4 regions of the Vallitalea pronyensis genome follow, and region 4 is predicted to be linked to each of the others. Evidence: predicted binding sites of a transcription regulator. Region 4 holds the regulator's gene; each other region holds the start of a gene.
What was found. The regulator Rex, encoded in region 4, represses fermentation and respiration genes when NADH is low (regulators of the CRP and FNR family bind a similar motif). The targets are predictions, from matches to a motif close to ATTGTTAANTANTTAACAAT.
Positions count from the first base shown of each region.

Region 1: rsxC (electron transport complex subunit RsxC) is a predicted target of Rex. The motif match lies at 3,848-3,867, and genes of this name have one in related genera.
Region 2: HZI73_RS10175 ((2Fe-2S) ferredoxin domain-containing protein) is a predicted target of Rex. The motif match lies at 3,628-3,647, and genes of this name have one in related genera.
Region 3: adhE (bifunctional acetaldehyde-CoA/alcohol dehydrogenase) is a predicted target of Rex. The motif match lies at 3,199-3,218, and genes of this name have one in related genera.

Region 1 covers NZ_CP058649.1:3,316,209-3,322,073, forward strand. The annotation lists gene HZI73_RS13950 (ATP-binding protein) at 1-311, shown strand, start outside; gene HZI73_RS13955 ([Fe-Fe] hydrogenase large subunit C-terminal domain-containing protein) at 458-1,768, shown strand; gene HZI73_RS13960 (DRTGG domain-containing protein) at 1,795-2,130, shown strand; gene HZI73_RS13965 (ATP-binding protein) at 2,153-2,701, shown strand; gene HZI73_RS13970 (DUF6973 domain-containing protein) at 2,991-3,701, shown strand; gene rsxC (electron transport complex subunit RsxC) at 4,088-5,407, shown strand; gene HZI73_RS13980 (RnfABCDGE type electron transport complex subunit D) at 5,443-5,865, shown strand, end outside.
Region 2 covers NZ_CP058649.1:2,468,075-2,473,939, forward strand. The annotation lists gene HZI73_RS10160 (4Fe-4S dicluster domain-containing protein) at 1-274, opposite strand, end outside; gene HZI73_RS10165 (SpoIIE family protein phosphatase) at 347-1,516, opposite strand; gene HZI73_RS10170 ([Fe-Fe] hydrogenase large subunit C-terminal domain-containing protein) at 1,513-3,231, opposite strand; gene HZI73_RS10175 ((2Fe-2S) ferredoxin domain-containing protein) at 3,246-3,494, opposite strand; gene HZI73_RS10180 (Fe(3+) ABC transporter substrate-binding protein) at 3,767-4,912, shown strand; gene HZI73_RS10185 (ABC transporter permease) at 5,040-5,865, shown strand, end outside.
Region 3 covers NZ_CP058649.1:435,682-441,546, reverse strand. The annotation lists gene serS (serine--tRNA ligase) at 1-973, opposite strand, end outside; T-box leader at 1,034-1,242, opposite strand; gene HZI73_RS01865 (HD-GYP domain-containing protein) at 1,289-2,350, opposite strand; gene adhE (bifunctional acetaldehyde-CoA/alcohol dehydrogenase) at 3,344-5,865, shown strand, end outside.
Region 4 covers NZ_CP058649.1:2,794,966-2,800,830, reverse strand. The annotation lists gene HZI73_RS11570 (response regulator transcription factor) at 1-151, opposite strand, end outside; gene HZI73_RS11565 (LysR family transcriptional regulator) at 318-1,205, opposite strand; gene HZI73_RS11560 (adenylosuccinate synthase) at 1,313-2,590, shown strand; gene HZI73_RS11555 (redox-sensing transcriptional repressor Rex) at 2,756-3,388, opposite strand; gene HZI73_RS11550 (hypothetical protein) at 3,719-4,093, opposite strand; gene HZI73_RS11545 (ABC-F family ATP-binding cassette domain-containing protein) at 4,438-5,865, shown strand, end outside.

The DNA.
Region 1 (5,865 bases), 520 kb from region 4:
TTCGAAAAGTATCCATATCCATGTATGAAGCCGAGATTAATATGGTTATTCATGCCAACGGCGGTATTATTGATGTGGAGATAACACCTGAAAACATTGACATTCAATTAGTTGATGATGGTCCAGGTATTGAAAACCTGGATTTAGCTATGCAAGTAGGTTATTCAACAGCTTCAAAAGAAGCAAGAGAGATGGGTTTTGGGGCAGGTATGGGGCTGCCTAATATGAAAAGACATAGCGATGATATGACAATTACAACAGAAGTTGGCAAAGGAACAAAGGTGCATTTAGCCTTTAAAATACACGAATAAGCTGGTAGAATATAGGTGAAGGCAATAGTTGGTTATAGAAGACAGTCTATTTCCATCGTGAATTGTTAATGACAGTGTTTCAAAAAGAATGAACATGGTGTTGAAACATAGGGAAGGTATTTGCATCATAGATTGGAGGGCTTATTATGGGGGAAATATTGCATTCTGTTAAGTTAGATATTGATAAGTGTATTGGGTGTACAGATTGTATTAAGCGATGCCCAACGGAAGCGATAAGGGTTCGAAACGGTAAAGCACATATTATGGATGAGCGATGTATTGACTGCGGCATGTGTATACGTGTTTGCAGAAACCATGCTAAAAAGGCTGTGACAGAGCCATTGGATAAAATAAACGATTATGCATATAAAGTAGCCATACCGGCTCCAACACTGTATACTCAATTTAGAAATATTGTTAATCCAAATATTGTATTAACCGCATTAAAAAAGCTGGGGTTTGACGAAGTATTTGAAGTAGCTAAGGCAGCTGAGATTATAACTGCTGAAAGCAAACGTTTATTAGATGACAAAAATATGCCTAAACCGGTCATTTCTTCCGCCTGTCCAGCTATTGTTAGACTGATTCAAATTCGGTTTCCATCCTTAATACCTAATATTCTTCCAATCATATCGCCAAAAGAAGCCATGGCCCGATATGCAAAAGAATATCTTATGGGTATAGGGATTAAGAAAGAAGATATCGGTGTGTTTTTTATATCACCTTGTGCAGCAAAAGTAACCAATAGTAAACAACCCCAAGTGATTGAAGAGTCTTATGTGGATGGTGTTATTTCCCTTAAGGAAATCTACTTAAAACTCGTGCCAGTTATTAAAACCATTGATCAGCCAGAACGATTACAGATGAGTAATAGTGAAGGAATTGGCTGGGCACATACAGGTGGTGAAGGAAATGCCTCAGGTATTGAAAACCATATTGCCGTAGATGGCATTGAAAATGTCATTAAGATATTAGAAAAAGTTGAAAATGGTAAGTTAGATGATGTGGATTTTATTGAGTGTCTTGCTTGCGTTGGTGGGTGCCTTGGAGGGCCGTTAGCAGTAGAGAATGCTTTTGTATCCAGCAATCGTATGGATAAAATTAAGAAATTCAACAAAAATAACCTGTATAAAAGAGATATTCCTTTATTTGACCACCCCATTGATATGTACTGGACCAAACCATTAAAAACAAAGCAAGTATTAAAACTTGATGATGATATGGAAAAAGCCATTGAAAAATTAGAGCATCTTGAAGAAATCTATAATCAATTGCCTAAGATTGATTGTGGATCATGTGGAGCTCCCACTTGTCGAGCATTGGCAGAGGATATCGTATGTGAAAATGCGCATATTGAAGACTGTGTATTCATGCTAAGAGAAAAAGTACGGGACATGGCAGAGCAGATGGTAACCTTATCCCAGAAGATGCCGCCATCTATTAGTAAAGATAGCTAGATAAGTCATAGAAAAGAGGATACGCAATGACAGTAACAGATATAATGAATCAATTAGAACTTGAATTAGTTGCAGGAAAGGAAAGCCAATCTAATGAAGTAACCGATGGTTTTGTTGGTGACTTGCTAAGCGTTGTTATGGGGAAAGCAAAAGAAGGCAGTGCTTGGATCACCATACAAAGTCACGTCAATATAGTAGCTGTCGCACTATTAACCGGTTCGGCCTGTATTATTGTTTCAGAAGGTTTTGAAGTAGAACAAGAAGCCATTGATAAAGCCAATGAGGAACAGATACCCATATTGGTTACCAAGAAATCGTCCTATCAGATTGCTATTGCTCTTGGTAAGGCACTCGGTCAATAGGATAGTGAAAGGATTATAGTTTATGATGAAAGAACTATCCATGCATATTTTGGATATTGCCCAGAATAGCGTTCGAGCAAAAGCGCATCGTATTACCATTACTGTGAAAGAGTTGGTTTCTCAGAACATTTTTCAATTTGTCATTGAAGATGACGGCCCAGGTATACCAGAAACCATACTACAGGATATTCGAAATCCTTTTACCACTTCTAGAACCATGCGACGTGTAGGATTGGGTATACCGTTTCTTGAAGATACGTGTAACATGTGTGATGGTACATTACAGATTGACAGTGCATCAGGTCAAGGAACAACGATTACAGCTACCATGTGTTATGACCATATTGATCGCCCACCAATAGGCGATATGTGGTCTACCATTGCAACACTCATATCATCTAATGCTCAGATAAACATTAAGTATGAACATTATTATGACGACACATCCTTTGATATATCAACCAATGACTTGAAAGAGGTCTTGGGTGATGATGTACCCCTTACAGATATTCAAGTGATACAGTGGTTAAAAAACTATTTAAAAGAAAACATGCTGGAATTGAAAGCATAGATAAAAGCTTAAAGGTTAATGATAATCTTTGAGCTTTTTTACGTTTAGATTTAATAAGTTAAAGCTTGCTCAAATTAAGTTTGAAATATATAATTATAATGAATAAATAGATAATTACAACATTCGACACATAATTTATTATAATTATGATATTATTAAAACATATAAAAAAATAATGTACTCTAAAGGAGGCGATATGTATATATAATATTGATTAGTACAAACACTATATCCGACACAAGCATACCATAACTCAATATTAATTCTATTAAAGAAGGAGATGGAAAAAATGAAAAAGAACATGAAAATATTTATACTTGTTTTGGTATTATCACAATTATGCTTTGTTCAAGTATTTGCTATGGATAGTAGTAAGCCAGCAGTTAATCATGAAGATATGATGAAGGTTATTCAAGAAAACAAAGAGTATTTGGATGAAGATTTTATTGTAACAGTTACTACAATTATTAATCTACAAGAAGCAAACCCTAATTTAAATGCTTATGAAGTTCAAGATATTTTATCCAATGAATTAACAACAAGAGGCTTGATAAGTGAAGCAGGAGATGTTTGGAAAAGCTTGACAGACGCTGAAAAAGTTTTAGTTGTACTTTTTCCTATTCAGGCTTTACTCGTTAATGTTGCTAAAAATAAAACGGATGAATTAACGAACACATATTATCTTGGATGGATAGATGGCGATGTAGGAAATTCTTTTAGACATGCTATGTGGAATGCTCTTATGACAAAAAGTATTGGAAAACCATTGGCCAAAGCATTTGCAGATGCTCACGAAAATCAAGGACTCACCGATGCAGAATATAAAGCTAATGTCTGGCATGGGTTTAATGGATTAGAACATAGAAATATGGACTTACATAATAACCAAAAAGGTAGAGATTGTGTTAAATGGTACGAGGGGCTAATTTCTGATTCAACAATCGTTAAAAGAGTACAAGAAAAAATTAAAAATGGTGAGATGATGATACTTGTTAAATAATATTTTTTATTCGTCAAATACATAAGACATTATCATGACGTATGTTCATACAGGCCTTAATCTAACATGATTTATGATAATCACCAAATCATCTTAAGAAAAGACATCTATCCTCTATTGGGACTAGATGTCTTTTTATTTGTACATTTGTTAAGCAATTAACAAAGAAACCAGATATTACGGTAGATTAGAAGAAATTTAAGGAATAGGTATATTGTATACAATAATCATAGCCTTAGGTTTGTGTATTTGCTGGTATTATGGCACTTTGTGCTTTTTTTATCAATTGTTGTATTACTTCTACCTTTGTATTATTATAGTATTGACATAAAGTGTTAAGATACGTTAGTTATGTACGAGATAAAATAAAAGACAGGGGGATGCTAATGGGAGCATTGACTTTTAAAAGAGGGATTCATCCAAGTCATTCAAAAGATTTCACCGAAAAGAAACCCATTAAAATCTATACGCCAAAAGGAGATTTGGTTTTTCCAATGCAACAACACATTGGAGCGCCATGTAAACCTTTAGTTAAAAAAGGTGACACCGTATTACTAGGACAAAAAATTGGAGAGGCACAGGGGTTTGTTTCCTCACCAATTCATAGCAGTATATCAGGTACAGTTAAAGCTATTCAAGATGTATTGCATCCTAATGGCTCTAAAGTACAAGCCATTGTCATTGAAAATGATGGTCAATATACAGAAATAGACACCATGATTGGTCGAGATGATTATAAACAATTATCAAAAGAAGAACTTCTTGAGATCATTAAAGAAGCTGGAATTGTAGGCATGGGTGGTGCTACATTCCCTACTTTTATTAAGTTATCGCCGCCACCTGATAAAAAAATTGATTATATCATGGTTAATGGTGCCGAGTGTGAACCGTATCTTACATCGGATCATCGCATTATGCTGGAAGAGACAGACCGTGTAGTGAAAGGTCTTCAGATAATTCTGCATATGTTTCCAGGTGCCAAAGGCGTGATTGGTATTGAAGATAATAAAAGAGATGCCATAGCAGCTATGGAACAAGCAGTAGAAGGTATTGATAATATAAGTATTGCAAGTCTGAAAACAAAATATCCCCAAGGAGCAGAGAAACAACTTATTTATTCCATAACGAAAAGAGAAGTGCCTACGGGAGGTTTACCTGCAGATGTGGGATGTATCGTACAAAACATTGATACAGTGGTTGCTATACATCGGGCTGTATTACGAGGACGTCCTCTTATGCGTCGAATTGTGACGGTATCAGGTGGTGCCATTAAAGAACCTCAGAACTTTAAGGTAAGAATAGGTACCAGTTATCGTGAACTGATTGAAGCTGCCGGTGGTTTTACGGAAGAACCTTCAAAAGTTATTTCAGGTGGACCCATGATGGGACTGGCTTTGTTTTCTATAGATGTACCTGTTATAAAAGGCTCATCATCCATACTGTGTCTAACCAAAGATGAGACAAAAGTCATGAATGAACGCAACTGTATAAGGTGTGGAAAATGTGTCAGTATATGTCCTATGAATCTATTACCAGCAGATTTAAATAAATATGCCATTCATAATGAGGACGACCTCTTCGTGCAATACAAAGGCATGAACTGTATTGAGTGTGGGGCCTGTTCCTATATATGTCCTTCAAAGCGGCACTTAACGCATTCTATAAGGACTACCAAGCGTACCATTATGGCAAAGAAAAAGAAATAAAGATCCATGATATCTAATCTTAGGAGGGTTTAGTTGTGACAGATCAATATATCGTATCCTCATCGCCTCATATTCGTTCCAATGAATCAGTTGATAGGATTATGAGACATGTGGTTATTGCTTTATTACCAGCAACGGTTTTTGGGATATATCATTTCGGCATACGAGCATTCATTATTACTCTTATATGTATCGCTGCATGTGTTGGGGCAGAAAGTTTGTATCAGTTCTTAACAAAAAGAACCGTTACCATAGGTGATTTTAGTGCAGTGGTAACGGGACTATTATTAGCACTTAATTTACCGCACACAGTACCTTATTGGCTACCAATAGTGGGTGGTGTCGTAGCGATTATCATTGTTAAACAATTATTTGGCGGGCTTGGTCAGAACTTTATGAACCCAGCTTTAGGTGCAAGAGCTTTCTTGCTCATCTCTTTTACAGGATTAATGACAAGG
Region 2 (5,865 bases), 330 kb from region 4:
AATACTTCTGCACGGGACATTCGTCACAAGCAATATCAATCACTTGAATGATATTTGAATGATTTGGGTTGCCTCCTAAAGCCAGTTTAATTCTTTCTGTAATAATGGCTCTTTCTTTATAAATACAACAACGTGTTTCAGCTTTTGGACCGGGTATAATGTGACTGCCAATGTTCAGTATGTCTTTTTCAAGGGTCCCATTCAAAGTCGAAGCGGCAACTTCTCTTAGAACTTTATATTTTAAAAACTGAACGTTGTTTTCAAATTTTCGCATATGAATCCTCCTTTGATGACGTTACAATGAGTCATACATACCGATATCTATTGTAAAATATGTATGCACAATTTATATATACGTAACGGTTACTTGTTTTCCTATATTTTCTAATTCAAGAACCAAGTCACCTACGATTTGCAATTTAATGTTCAGACTGGTTGGGAAATTTGGGTTTTGGTGGGCTGGGTTAACAGCTTTTCCAACCCAAAAATGTATATGTGTACATTCATTAATCAGCATATTAGCGAGTCTACTGGCACCATTGTTGGTGAGGAGATAATTGGTATTAGCCACAAAATCATCTTGAGCATATGTCTTAATAAATTCAAGGGTTTGTTTTAGGGTAAGGACACCTTCCGTTACTAAATCAATGCCATCCATATAAGCCATAGGTGGTACTTCTTTAGACATGGTATCAATATCCACATAGATATCACGTTCAAGCTCACGGGAAGCGATATTGGCTGTTGTACCACCACAGATGATTTTCTTACCCTCATTCTTGATCAGCTTGCGAATAATCCATGAATCCATATCCCGATCTTCAGGCGGTCCAGTAAACAAATCAATGGTTTCAATATGACGCACTTTGATGTTCATGATGGTGGTATCATCACCAGGGTGGTCATCGTATAGATTATTACAAACACCGATGAAATGCCCACTTACGCTGCGGGATGTTTTCTCTACTTTCGATAAATCACGTAGATAATCGTTGATATTATCCCATTGCCAACCTAGATTTAATAGGGCACCAACACCAGCGTGGACGGCACCATCACTTATAACAGAAATATTATCCCCAACCTTTAACTTGAAGTGACTTTCTAATATGGTTTTTCCATTAATATCAATCTTTTGTTTATTAAGGGGTAAGTCTCTTCCGTTTCGGTAGATTAAAATAGGTGGATTATCATATTCAGCAATATACACTTTTCCTGTTTGATCAATTTTAATCATGGTAAAAGTGGAGTAGGCTAACTTACGTACGCTACACTCAGGAAGTGTATTGACAATCGTATCCACCGTATCTTTAATACTAGCACCTTCCTTAAGCATGGTTGCAGCTATTTTGGCTGTAAGCGTTGCTAAGATATTGGCTTTTACACCACTTCCCAGACCATCTGACAGTACAGCAATCACACTATCATTTGTACGTATAACCTCTACTTTATCGCCACATAATTGTTCACCAAACTTGTTGATGCTATGATGAAAAATATCAATAAAATGCTTCACTTAACAACACCTTCTTCGCCTAACACAATTTGCTGTAATTTCATAAGGGTAATTTTGGTTTCTGCCGTTGTTTCACCTAGAAGGCTGGCTATTTCTTGAGCAACGCGCATTTGCTTTTCAATAACTTTATCCGCTATTTCCAAGGTATTTTTCTTAAGGCTGATTAATTCTTCATTTTTCTTTTCTAAACTGGTCATATCGTATAGAATGGCCATGATCATATTTTGCTTGGGCAAAAACAGAATGGTTTCGTTGGTAATGAGATTATAATTTTTATAAATCACTTTTTTATTGTAGCTGTTTCGTTTGGTTTCTAATACATGTCTGTAGGATTGATCGTCAATAAAAGTCGACAGCGCTTTACCCTTTGAAGTAGATGCATGCAACAAAAATGCTTTTTCACATGCTGGATTAGCATCGACAATGTTCAGGTGATCATCCAGTAAGAAGATGATATTGGGTGTATTCTCAAAAATAATGTGAGATAGTTTCTCTGCTTTACTGCGCATATAAGGAATACACATCTCAGGCTGGGACATGCCTTCATAAACCGCTTGCGCTTTTTCAATACACGTGTTATAGCCACAAGCACCACAGTTAAGCTCATCTTGCTTATCCACTTTTCCCATGGATTTTAGAATGGCTAGAATCTCTTTTTGAGATGCTTGCTGTTTTTTGACGTGTTTATTCGTGAATGATCGATTATGCAACAGAGGATTGGACATGGTGGTTTTAGATTTTTCAACGGTTACTTGATCCAAATGATCATCTATTTGCAGCTTACGTAACAGTACATTATCGGCGTTTTTGCTAACAGCAGGACCACCGACACAACCATCATCACATATGTTTGCTTCAATAAATAAACCCCTTACTTGATTCTTGCTAAGGGTTTCAAAAAGGGTTTTGCAGTCTTCAATACCTGTGACACTCATTGAACGAAAACCACTTGCATGGATGTTCTCTGCAATACCTTTTATGATGCCTCCTTCTAGAGGATATCTCTGCCCATAGACTGATGCAACTGTATTGACCGGTGTCTCTTCCAATGCATTTAGATGAATGTGTTCTTCTTCTAACCAATGGTCTAACTCCTCAAAGGTTAAGACAGCATCCATATCACCTGTTTCCTGATAGCCAAAAGCTTCACATTTTTTGGATATACAAGGACCCAGAAATGTGACGAAAGAGGCGTTACCATATTTTTCTTTTAATACTGCGCTATGGGCTATCATAGGTGAAGCAATAGGTAAGAGGTATGGTAATAATTCAGGGTAGTATCGTTGTATCATCAGGTTAACAGATGGACAACATGAGGTAATCATATGTTTCATATGGCTATGTTGATTCATATAGTCCTTATAGAGATCGCTCACAATCTCTGCCCCAACAGCTGTTTCCTCAACCTTATGAAAGCCTAATTTATGTAAAGCTGTTATTAATTTACCAGGTGTTTTATAGATACCATTATAAGATGGTGCCATTGATACAATCATCTTTTTTCCTGACTTTATGGCTTCTTTAATCCGTGATAAATCACTTTTAATATTTCGGGCATTTTGTGGACAGACCACAAAACATTTACCACAGCCAATACAAGAATCTTCCATAATCTTAGCCTGATCGTCAACAATACGAATAGCTTTTACATGACAATTGCGCACACATTTATAACAATTTCTACAGTTAGCAGGTGAAAAATCCATTATCCTCATGGTCCGACCTCCTTCTATGGGGTTAACCCAGCTAATACATGCTGGTGAAAGAAAGCTTCTGCATTATCTGGATTGACGGAATGTATGGTGTCGGCCAATTGAACCGATACAGCTTCTGTACAACGACCAAGGCAAAAAGCGCCTTTGATCTCAATTTGATCATCAAGTTTGTGAGATTTTACTAAATCTTGAAGCAGGGTGATGACAGAATAGGACCCTTTTAGATGACATGCACTACCTATGCACACATGAATTGTTAACAAATTAACCACTCCTTATATGTATTTATTTAGTAGATTTTATCTTGGTAAGCCACAAATTATATAGCTATAGCCAATTAACGCTTCATGAACACTCATATTATATATTAACAAAAATAATAAAAAAGTCAATAATTTTGTTAATAAATTAACGAATAAATTGAACTAAGTTATAGTAGGGAAGAAAAGTATCTTGACAAGCCAAAGAATATCCAATAAACTAATGAAAGTAATTATCAATATCAACAAAAAATGACTTTCAAAAGGAGAATGACATGAAAACGAACTCAATGATTAAGATGGTGAGCGTATTATTAGGACTTATTATGTTAGTAACTGGTTGTAAAATAAATACAGAAGATAAATCTACTGGTCAAGATAAAGTGATAACGGATGATACAGCTATAGATGAAACCCAAAATGATGATGAAAAAGAGTCCGATAAAGAGCAAGAGAAAACAATAAAAGAACAAGTTGTTAATCTCTATACGGACCGTCATTATGATACAGATGAGGCATTATATAATAAGTTCACAGAAGAAACAGGTATTCAGGTCAATATTGTAAAAGGAAAATCTGACGAACTTATAGAGCGTTTAGTTATGGAAGATGCAGACACGCATGCTGACTTACTCATTACAGCAGATGCTGGGCGTCTACACAGAGCTAAGACAAAAGGTTTGTTACAAACTGTTGAGAATGATGCATTGTTAAAAAATGTACCAGTAAATCTTAGAGATAATGATAACCAGTGGTTTGCACTAACGGTTAGAGCAAGGGTTATTGTATATGCAAAAGACCGCATAGATCCAACTGAATTGTCTACATATGCTGATTTAACTCAAGAAAAATGGGAGAATAGGATACTTGTCAGATCTTCTACCAACATCTATAATCAATCCTTACTTGCTTCTTTCATTGCTATTGGAGGAGAAGAGAAAGCTAAAGAGTGGGCAAAAGGTATTGTAGGTAATATGGCAAGAAAACCGCAAGGTAATGATAGGGCTCAAGCCACAGCCGTTGTAGCTGGTGAAGGTGATTTGGCTATTATGAACACCTATTACATTGGTAAAATGTTGAACTCTTCAGATGTGGAAGAAGTAAATGTGGCAGAGCAAGTGGGTATTTTTTTTCCTGACCAAGATGGTCAAGGTACCCATATTAATGTGAGTGGTATGGGACTTACAAAACATAGTAAACATAGCGAAAATGCTATTAAGCTTATGAAGTTTCTAACAGGTGAGTTAGCGCAAGAGCAATATGCTAATGCCAATTATGAGTATCCTGTTAATGTGAATGTAGAGCCATCAGCATTATTAAAGTCTTGGGGAGATTTTAAGGCTCAAGATATTGACTTGTCCCTATTAGGTGAATACAATAGTAAAGCCACTCGGCTATTCAATGAAGTAGACTGGCAATAATTCATTTTATGATCTAATCATCGTAATAGGAGCTATCTTATCCGATATGCTAAAAGACATGTATTGTTAACGTTAGTATTCTAGGTATTTAGATGAGGTAGCTCTTATATTTATAAGGAGAGCTAATATGACCCGATTGAGAAATCTTAAAGCAAATATAAATATATGGTGGTTATTGAGCACGTGTTTTGTCTGCCTTATCATCATTCCTAATATGAGTATTTTTATTAATATTTTTAATGCACCTAATGATCATTTTAGACATATTCAAAAATATTTATTGAAAAACTATCTGTCGAATACGACCATACTCATGATGGGAGCAGGATTATTAAGTATTGCCATAGGTGTTTCTTTGGCTTGGGTTGTTACCATGTTTGACTTTCCTATGAAAAGGTTTTTTAGGTGGGCACTAGTCTTACCCCTTACAATTCCCACGTATATTGGTGCTTATACTTATCATGGGTTATTGAATTATACAGGACTTGTTCAACGGTTTCTCAGAAATCAATTAGGCTTACAGGTGAATCAAGTCTATTTTAATATGATGTCCATAAATGGAGCTATTTTTATTTTCACGATTTTTTTGTATCCATATGTATTTATCATAACAAAATCATTTTTAGAAAAGCAGTCAGCCTCCCTTATAGAAACATCAAGGCTATTAGGTAAAAGTCACTTTGTCATTTTTATAAAGGTGATACTCCCTATATGTAGAGGTGCCATTATAGGTGGTACGAGTCTCGTTGTATTGGAAGTGCTTAACGATTACGGCGTTGCGAACTACTATGGTATACCTACATTCAGCATTGCTATTTTCAAAACTTGGTTTGGCATGGGTGATTTGGACACTGTTGTCAAGTTATCCGCAATACTGATGTTGATTATATTTGTTTTACTATATGTTGAGAAATTATTAAGAGGACGGAAAAGATACAGTTATACTACCTCGA
Region 3 (5,865 bases), 2.4 Mb from region 4:
ATTCTAATGTTCTGACAGGTATATCCATGGAACAAAATAGATCCACTGTGTTCTGCCATAACTTATCAAACCACGCCATGCTGTCTTCAGGCTTACACACCACAATCATTTCTTGTTTTTCAAATTGATGGATCCGGTAAACACCTCTTTCTTCTATACCATGAGCCCCTTTTTCTTTTCTAAAACAAGGTGAATAACTTGTTAAAGCATGTGGTAATGACGTTTCTTGTAAAATCGTATCAATGTATTTACCGATCATGGAATGTTCGCTTGTACCAATTAAAAAGAGATCTTCACCTTCTATTTTATACATCATGGCTTCCATTTCAGCAAAACTCATAACACCTGCAACCACGTCACTACGAATCATGTACGGCGGAATACAATAGGTAAAACCACGATCAATCATAAAATCTCGCGCATAGGAAATGACCGCCGAGTGAATGCGAGCCATATCACCCATGAGATAATAAAAACCATTACCAGCAACTTTTCTAGCGCTCTCTAAATCAATACCGTTGAATCGCTTCATGATATCAGTATGATACGGAATCTCAAAATCGGGTACCACAGGGTCCCCATACCGTTCTACCTCTACGTTCTCACTATCATCTTTACCAATAGGGACGCTTTTGTCAATGATATTGGGAATAACCATCATGATCTTGTTTACTTGCTCTGCCAGTACTCTTTCTTTTTCCTCTAATTCCACTAAGCGTTCAGAACCTGCCGCTACTTGTCGTTTAACCTCTTCTGCTTCATCCTTTTCACCCTTCGCCATGAGCCCGCCAATCTGCTTTGAAAGTTTTTTCCTCTTAGCCCTTAGCTGGTCCGCTTCTTGTTGGGTGGTTCGTCGCTCTATATCTAACGCTATTACTTCATCCACCAACTCTAACTTACTATCCTGAAATTTGTTTTTCATATTTTGCTTTACAATATCCGGGTTTTCTCGTAAAAATCTTAAATCTAACATATCTACACTCCTTTACATGTATTTATTTTTTCCTACTAAAAAACCTTCCATCCCATGAAATCATGGGACGAAAGGTATCTCCGCGTTGCCACCCAAATTATTACAGCCCATTGGGCTATAATCTCTTGTATAGTTTGATAAAGGTGACTAACCTCTGATTCATCATCAGTTACTCCGGAAGTGGACAGATTGTTTCATTTTATCAGTTTTCACCAACCACTGACTCTCTTAAAAACGAAGGCAATCTTATTTTCCATCATAGCAATTCTTTTATTTATTATAATCCATATGATTTTATATTTCAATGATTTTTATTTATATTTCATAAGTATCTACAATAAAGATTTTTTTATTCTCCAATAAATCAATTTCAATCCAGTCTTCACACTTACCATGTTCATCTTCTAATATCCGTATAATGGGTCTGGTCGTGAACCCATTATTTTGTTTAAGCACAATACCTTTTCTTCCATCATTGGTTATGATACCCATACCAGAAGGATAAACAGCAATGTATTTAATAAACACATCCACAAGTTCAGCATCAAATAAGCGATTCTTATTCGCAACAAGGTATTCAATAACTTCATATATCTTATAAGCGTCACGTTGGGCATTCCTTGTAACCATCGCATCAAAAACATTACAAATAGAAATGATTTTTGTGGCATTGTTAATTTTATTGCCGCTCCATCCAAAAGGATATCCTGAACCATCTATATTTTCATGATGGGTTAAAATGATCACTTTCGATATAGAGCTAATCCATGAAGCCTCTGACAAAGCTTCATAGCCATAAATAACATGCTTTTTAATCATCTCATTTTCTTTTTCACTGAGTTTATCGGGCTTATTTAGTATTTCTTCTGGTATAAGCACTTTACCAAGATCGTGCAATAGGGCGCCAACAGCAATGTCTTTGACTTTGTTTTTATTATAGCCTAACTTAATGGCCATCAAGACTGCTAAAGCACATACATTAACCGAATGAGCATATGTATATTCATCTTTTCGACGTATATCCACTAGATTAACAATAATATTGCGTTGTGATAAAACATCATCAACAATATCATGAGCAGCATTAACAACATTGGTTAACTCCAAATGCCCTTGGGTGCTATACACCTCTAATACTTTCTTCACTTCTTTTTTACAATTCTCACGTGTCTTGTCCTCAATGAAATCATTGAGTTCCACACCCTTCGATAGTTCATCCTCAATATATATGTAATCTACTCCAAGTTCTCTTAATCGTGTCATATAAGATCTTTTTATATGAATTCCTTTCGATAAGAGAAAGCTACCATTCACTGAATAAACTGGACGAGCTACAATCTCATTTCCTTTTAGATTGTCGATCAGTACTCTTCTCATAATTATCCCACCTATGGAATTATAAAACATGTTTTAACATCTATCATATGTTAATTTCGTTATCATCCCTACAATGAAGTATAATTGCCCTATTATTATACTTTTTTTAACGAACACATTCTATATTCCTATATATTTTCAACCAAGAAAAACGTTGTGATGATTAACGTCCAAAAACTCTGATTGCCTATATTCAGCCAAAAATATATGAACAAAAAAGTATGCTTTGTTACCATTTATATACTGCCATTGGTCATATTATCGCACAGTCCCTATCTGAACAATCATATAACATGTGTCATGAAACAGCCTACAAATGTTAAAAAAATATACATACAATCCTGCCTTTATTTTTACCATCAATACAACTTGTGTCTATTTAATGTAGAAAGCTCTTTTTGATTAAAGGTTAATCGATATTATAATATCACTTTTTCAGCATCTCTTCAATTAAAATTAAAATAAATGAATAAAAAGACTTATATTGGCAATGATTATTAATGTACCATTTATTTACAATATTATATTTATGAGGAATTAGGTTTAGTCAATAAGCCTCATGAACATGGTACATCATCTAATACCCCCCTCAACCTGCGTTTTATTCCCCCCCTGAAACGCAGGTTTTTTTTGTCCATTATAAAATAGTAACTTTGTTATAATTTTAACTATTTTATGTGGTATTACATACTTAAGTAGGTTTGCTTGTCAAAAGAAGCATTTATTTTATGGCAATTTTGCACAAACAATATATGATAACCGTGTTTATATATAGGCATTCATACAGCTTGTATACTGTATTTATCGTTATTATGTACACATATTGGCTGTGTTTTTTGGTATAAGGGATTGACAATTATTTATCAATCTGTTACGATATCCTCGACGAAAGATTTTCATTATTTTTTTAGTAAGATTTGTGAAACATTTAACATAATTTAATGGTTATGCATTGGTAAAAATAAGATAAGAATAATGAAGGAGGTAGAACTTATGGCAAATCAAAAAGTTACAAAAACAAATGATATGGATGTAACCAAGATGGTGGATACATTGGTATCAAAAGCAAACAAGGCTCTTGAAGCTTACATGAACCTGGATCAGGAGCAAATAGATAATATCATCAAGGAAATGTCCCTTGCTGGTGTGGACCAACACATGTATCTTGCCAAACTGGCAGTAGAAGAAACGGGTAGAGGCGTATACGAAGATAAAATTACAAAGAACCTCTTTGCTACAGAGTATATCTATCATAGTATCAAATATGAAAAAACAGTTGGTGTCATTGATAAAAATGAAGAAGAAGATTACATGGAGGTTGCTGAACCTGTTGGTGTAGTAGCTGGTGTAACACCTGTTACAAACCCTACTTCAACAACCATGTTTAAAGCTATTATTTCCACAAAAACAAGAAACCCCATTATCTTTGCTTTTCATCCATCTGCTCAAAAGTGTTCCGCTGAATCTGCAAGAATTCTAAGAGATGCAGCTGTCAAAGCAGGTGCACCAGAAGATTGTATTCAATGGATTGAAACACCTTCACTAGAAGCTACAAGTGCATTAATGAACCATCCTGGTGTTTCCCTTATCCTAGCTACAGGTGGATCAGGCATGGTGAAGGCGGCTTACTCAACAGGAAAACCTGCCCTTGGTGTGGGACCTGGTAACGTACCATGCTTTATTGAGAAAACAGCTAATATTGAACGATCTGCTACAGACCTCATTCTATCAAAAGCTTTTGATTATGGTATGATTTGTGCGTCTGAGCAAGCTGCAATTATTGAAGAACCTATTTACAAAGCCTTTACAGATTATATGAAGAAACACCATTGCTATTTTACAACAAAAGCTGAAACGAAGCGAGTGGAAGGCGTTGTCATGAATCTTGAAAAAGGTATGGTTAATGCAGCTATTGTTGGTAAATCCCCAGTAGAAATTGCAAAGTTAGCAGGTATTGATGTACCGGAAAATACAAAGATTCTGTGTTGTGAAATAGGTGGTGTTGGTGATAAGTATCCCCTATCAAAAGAAAAATTATCACCTGTCTTAGCTATTATTAAAGCTAAGGATGTTGAAGAAGGTATTGCTTTAAGTGAAAAGATGGTAGAAATCGGCGGTCTTGGCCACTCATCTGTGGTACATTCTAATGATGATGACGTTATTCATGCTTTTTCTGATCGCTTAAAGACAGGCCGTATTATTATCAACTCTCCTTCAACCCATGGTGCTATTGGTGATATTTATAATACAAATATGCCATCCCTTACGTTAGGATGTGGTTCATACGGTAAGAACTCCACCACTTCTAATGTAACAGCAATCAACCTGATTAATAAGAAAAGGGTGGCGATCCGAAGAGTGAACATGCAGTGGTTTAAGATTCCAGAAAAAATATACTTTGAGCCTGGTTCCGTGCAATACCTTAGTAAAATGCCAAATATTACAAAAGCATTTATTGTTACAGATCCCTACATGGTTAAACTTGGCTATGTGGACAAAGTGCTCTATCATTTAAGAAATAGACACGGTTATGTACACTGCGAAATTTTCAGTGATGTTGAACCTGATCCCAGCATTGAAACCGTTAAAAAGGGTGCACAAATGATGCAAAACTTTGACCCAGATGTTATTATCGCACTGGGTGGTGGTTCGCCAATGGATGCGGCTAAAGGTATGTGGTTATTCTACGAACATCCAGAAGCGCGTTTTAGCGATATGGCTCTTAAGTTCATGGATATTCGAAAACGTGTATACAAGTTCCCTGCAATGGGTAAAAAATCAAAGTTTGTTGCCATTCCAACAACTTCAGGAACAGGTTCTGAGGTAACATCCTTTGCTGTTATTACCGATAAAACAAAAGGCATTAAGTACCCCTTAGCAGATTATGAGTTAACACCCGATGTTGCCATCATCGACCCTGACTTTGTTATGTCTGTCCCCGCTCGTGTCACAGCGAACACAGGGCTGGATGTACTGACACATGCTATAGAGGCATTCGTATCTGTACTGGCTTCTGATTATACGGATGCATTGGCTATGAAGGCCATTGAACTGGTATTTAAGTATCTTCCAAGAGCTTATAAAAATGGAAATGATGCTGAAGCAAGAGAAAAAATGCATAACGCCTCTTGTATTGCAGGTATGGCATTTACCAATGCATTCTTAGGTATTAACCATTCCCTTGCTCACAAATTAGGAGGAGAGTTCCATGTACCTCATGGTGCAGCCAATGCCATTTTATTACCACATGTTATTGAATATAATGGTTCCACTACACCAACTAAATTTGCTTCATTCCCTAAATACGAAAAATTTATTGCTCCTGAAAAATATGCTGAGATTGCTAGACATATTGGATTACCTTCTAGTACATCAGAAGAAGGTGTACAATCATTAGCAAATGCAGTACGTACACTCATGAAAGAATTAGATATGCCTATGACAGTTAAAGCATGTGATATTGATGAAAAACTATATCTAAGTAAACTTGATTACCTTGCTGATAAGGCATTTGA
Region 4 (5,865 bases):
TTAACACCAGATGTATATCCTCCTTTTTAAAAACCTCTACTGCCTCTAACCCATCATAAGCCTTAAACACATTATAATTTTGATTCTTGAGATAAACTTCAATTGCATTAGCTATGGCTTGTTCATCATCAACAACAAGTATATTGTACATATGCACATGTCACTCCCTGACCACTAAGATATCTTACTTGCTTATCTTAGCATATATTTTCTAAATTACTACTACCCTAAACCTTACAAATTTCTTAAGAATTTCTATCTTGATTTTAGATATTTCTATTGAATAGTAAACCATTACATGGTTCTTTTGTTCCATACTAGCAAAGTATTTCTAGAAACTTCTTTCCAGCTGAAGATATGGGTGTATTTTTTAATGTCACAACACCCACATGTCTTATCGGTATTTCTTTTTTTAACTTGATTTCAAAGACATCCTTAGCTATTAACTTTTCTTTTATAAAATTCTTGGTGACGCAAGCAATACCTAATCCAATGCGAGCAAATTTAACCAGTAAATCAAGACTCCCTAACTCTATATCCGGTTCTATTCGTTGTCCATGCTCCCAAAAAAAGTTATCCACATATCGTCGGGTATTACTTCCTTTTTCTAATAATATTAGAGGATATCTTTGCAGTTTCTCTAGAGAGATACCTTCACCATTGGATAGTTCCTGTTGATATGTCTTGCCACATATGAAACAATCTTGTAGTTCTAGGGTTTCTGTTATAGTCATTTGCTGATCTTCCTCAACAGGCAGGTTCACAATACCAAAATCCACATGACCCCCTTTTAGCAGTTGGATAATCTCATAGCTTGTTCGGTTGGTCACATTAATCTTAATATGAGGATAATCTTGATGAAATTGTTCTAAATACGGCAATAAATAATGGGAACACAACGTATCACTTGCACCAATAGTAACCTCACCTGCATCCAAATTTTGCATCTCCAAAAACTTAATTTCTCCAGTAATAATCAATCCACATGCCTTTTGTATGTATTCAAATAATACCTTCCCTTCTGATGTTAACTTAATGCCTTTTGGAGTTCGAATAAAGACGTTTGCTCCTAATTTCTCCTCTAACTGCTTAATGGCTTGACTCACAGCAGGCTGAGAAATATATAATTTTTTTGCTGCTGCAGAGATTTGTCCTTCCTTAGCAACCATGTAAAAAACCTTATAAAGCTCAAAATTGATTTTCATATAATCTCTCCTTATGGAAGATATAATTAATATTAATTTTATTTATGTTCCATCATTGATTATACTATAGATGGTGATGATTTTCAAAATAAATAAGGAGTGATAATATGAGTGTAACAGCTATTGTAGGTGGCAATTGGGGCGATGAAGGCAAAGGTAAGATGACAGATTTGCTGGCAAAAGAAGCAGCGTATGTGGTCAGATTTCAAGGAGGGAATAATGCGGGGCATACCATCATGAATCAGTATGGTAAATTCCAATTGCACTTGTTACCCTCTGGTGTTTTTTATCAGAATGCTACAAATATTCTAGCACCAGGTGTAGCATTAAACATAAAAGGTTTTTTGGATGAATATGAACATTTAATGTCGCGAGGGGTCCCTGCACCACAGATTAAGATATCCCATAGAGCACAGGTGATTTTACCTCAGCACGTTCTGCTAGACCAATACGAAGAGGCACGATTAGGTACCAAGAAATTTGGTTCTACCCAATCAGGTATCGCTCCTTTTTATGCTGATAAGTACAGTAAAATTGGTATACAAGTGAATGATTTATTCACACCCGACAGATTATTAGACAAACTTGAAAGAAATATTGAAAAAAAGAATGTGCTGCTTCAACATTTTTATAAACAACCTCTTTTAGAGGCTGAAAAAATATGTGATGATCTTATTCCATTAGGCCATAGGATAAAGCCTTTTGTGTGTGATACTACAAAAGTAATGAATGAAGCGATTGCCCAACAGAAAAACATCCTTATGGAAGGCCAGTTAGGTGCATTAAAAGACCCAGATCATGGCATCTATCCTATGACGACTTCCTCTTCTCCATTAGCTGGTTTTTCAGCTATCGGAGCTGGTATACCTGCCACTTCAATTCAACATGTTGTAACGGTTGTAAAAGCTTACTCCAGTTGTGTAGGTGCTGGACCATTCGTTTCTGAAATATTTGGTGAAGAAGCCGCTCAGTTAAGACATTTAGGTGGTGATAATGGTGAGTACGGTGCGACCACTGGAAGACCACGAAGAATGGGTTGGTTTGATGTTGTCGCTACACGATATGGATGTACATTACAAGGTACAACGGAAGTTGCTTTGTCTTTGCTAGACGTACTTGGTTATCTTGAGAACATCCCTGTATGTACAGCCTATCAGATAAATGATACCATAACCCAGGCGTTTCCAGTTACCCATGAATTAGACTTAGCAAAACCCGTAATAGAACCATTACCAGGTTGGCAAAGGGATATTTCCCATATACGTAGTTACACAGATTTACCTATGGAAGCAAAAAATTATGTGAATTACATTGAGAATGCTATTGGTTTTCCAATCAAATATATATCTGTTGGACCTGAACGAGATGCTATTATTATGCGTTAGTTAGCCACTAATTGGTCTTTAAAAGGTTAATAGCAGCCTAAATAAATAATAACCATATACCAAGTTAAGCATACCCCACAGCTACTATTAACATAGCATGCATATTGGCGTATGTCTTAACATTGATATATGGTTTTTTTGACGATACATGTAATATGTATGTGCCTATATCCGCTCTTTAATATTATAGGAAAGCGTCATTAAACTATCCAGGAGATGAACGTTCTCAACCACCACATCTTTATTGGATAATTTTAAATCTACCGGAGCAAAATTCCATATACCTTTAATACCATAGTGTACCAAATCGTTGGCAATCTTAGGCGCTTTTTGCTTAGGTAAAGTCAGAACAGCAATATCAATGGCATTCTCTTTTATAAAATGCTCCATTTCATCTAAATCTTGTATTTCAATACCTCTTACTGTAATCCCCACTAGTCGCGGGTTTACATCAAACAATCCTTTTACTTTAAAACCTCTTTTATCGAAGTTTGTATAATTAGCAAGTGCCTGTCCCAAGTTACCAGCACCGATAATTATGGTATTATACTTGTTTTCAAGTCCTAATATTTTACCAATAGCATTATATAAATATTCAACATTATATCCGTAACCTTGCTGTCCAAATCCGCCGAAATTGTTAAGGTCTTGTCTTATCTGAGACGCTGTTACACCCATTCGCTGACTTAATTCCTTGGATGAAATCCTCACCACGTCATTCTCTAATAAGTCTCCTAAGTATCTGTAGTATTTTGGTAATCGCTTAATAACCGCTGTTGAAATTTTCTTTTCTACCATAAAATCTATCCCCAATCTTGATACTTTTCAGAGCAATACACTCCTTATTGTTGAAGCCCTTAAAATAATTATATATCTTGGGTATGAGCATGTCAAATAATTAACGTGTATTACTCTAATTTATATGCTTATTTTGTTGTTTCTCATTATGCTTACAGGTAATCCGTACTATGTTCATTGTATACACAGTACATTAAATAGATTATACCATAAATGCATATATATTACAAAAGGACTATCTCATAATACATTCTATACGTTGCATTCTCAAGAAACTGATTTTCCTTGATAACTATAAGTAACGCAAAAACATATTATGAAACAGCCCTACTAAAGCAGTTCTTTACCTAAGTAATTATTAATGGACTCTTTTGTCTTCTTAGAGTAATTACTCTCTGTATATAATATACGCTGTATGGTCCGTTGAGATAAATGCGAATGATGAGCCAGATCCTTAATGGTAATTCTATGTTTGACCATATATTCGCCTAACTTCTTCCTTTTTATGTCATCTTTCTTATACTGCCGATTATAAAAGTATGTGGTGTTAACTTTTGAATGAATCTGCCCTAGCTTTCTTCGATGTTGATAATCCAAACATTTCTCACATTGCTTTACACCTCGAACCAGTGTTTCATGTGATAAAGACTTACCGCATCGAATACATTGTTTTCTTTCTACACGTGCTTTTCTTAATTTCTTCATATAACCTGCATTACGACTCAAGTGATCACCCTTTCGGAATAATTCTGTTCCATTCAGGGACTCATTTTTTAATACTTATCCTTTTTATGATTATCCTTCTTGAGTTAAACTTGCCTCTAATACATTTCAGTAGACTTGTCCCTTTCTAGAACTTCAATTCTATTATAAACTAAATATATGATACTTTCAATGATTTTCCCATAATCTTCCACTTAGCCCAGGTTTTACGATTCCGTTTACAAGTCCATTCTCCTTAGAATACAAGGACTTCCTTTTCAATTAAGCGATTTGATGGTAAAATATTGTGAGGATTGAAATCACAGTTAGACAATTAGGAGGCAACAATGATTTTATCATGTAAAAATATATGTAAAGCGTTCGAAACCCATACAGTCCTTGATCTTATTAATTTTCAATTAGAAAAAGGTGAAAAAGCTGCTATTGTGGGCCTTAACGGTGCAGGCAAATCCACATTGTTCAAGATTATTACCAAAGAATTAGAGCCTGATTCAGGCCAGGTTATTATAGAAAGCGGTATCAAATTAGGTTATCTCTCTCAGCACAGTACCCTTTCTAGCCATCATACCATTATGGAAGAAATGTTAAAAACATGCCAACCCCTTATAGATATGGAAAACAAACTAAGAACATATGAAGAACAAATGGCAGAAAAACAGAACGATCCTGATACCCTTGAATCGCTCATGAAAGCATATGCCGCACTTCAACATGATTTTGAAGTGAACAATGGTTATGGTTATAAAAGTTATATTCGCGGTGTTCTTAAAGGACTAGGATTTGTAGAAGAAGAATTTGATCAAGGGATATCCACTTTATCTGGTGGCCAGAAAACCAGGGTTGCACTGGCACAACTCTTATTAACTAATCCTGATATTCTATTATTAGATGAGCCTACTAACCATTTGGATATTAAGGCATGTGAGTGGCTAGAAGGATTCTTGAGTAACTATCATGGAACAATCGTCATCATATCCCATGACCGTTATTTTCTAGATAAAATCGTGAGTCGTATTATTGAAATAGAAAATACTCATTCTCACATCTATAATGGTCATTACAGCTTCTACGTGAAGCACAAAGCCATCAATCGTGAAATAGCCTTAAAACATTATCTTCAGCAGCAAAAAGAAATCAAACGGCAAGAAGAAGTCATTCGTGAACTGCGTTCTCATGGACGAGATAAATTAATTAAACGCGCTCAGAGCCGTGAGAAGCAGCTGAGTAAATTGGACAAACTGGACGCACCTGCGGTGATGCACGATAAAATGAACCTTCGATTAGAGCCTCGCGTGGTTAGTGGTAATGAGGTGATTAATGCAACAAATCTGTCCAAAAGTTTTGATGATAAACACCTGTTTTTGGGGGTTAACTTTCACATTAAGCGTGGAGAAAAAGTAGCTCTTATTGGGGATAATGGTACTGGTAAAACAACACTTTTTAGAATCATTAATCAGCAATTAGAGGGTGACACTGGTTTTATAGACTATGGTGCAAAAGTAAAGGTTGGTTATTATGACCAAGAACATGCCACACTGAATCCTCAAAACAATCTCATAGAAGAAATTTCGGATGCATATCCCACCATGGATGTAGGACCGATACGTAACACCTTAGCTGCCTTTTTATTCACTGGAGACGATGTCTTTAAACCCATTCACACGTTAAGCGGCGGTGAAAAAGGCCGGTTAACCTTGGCAAAATTAATGCTATCCAATGCTAATTTCTTATTGTTAGATGAACCAACCAACCAT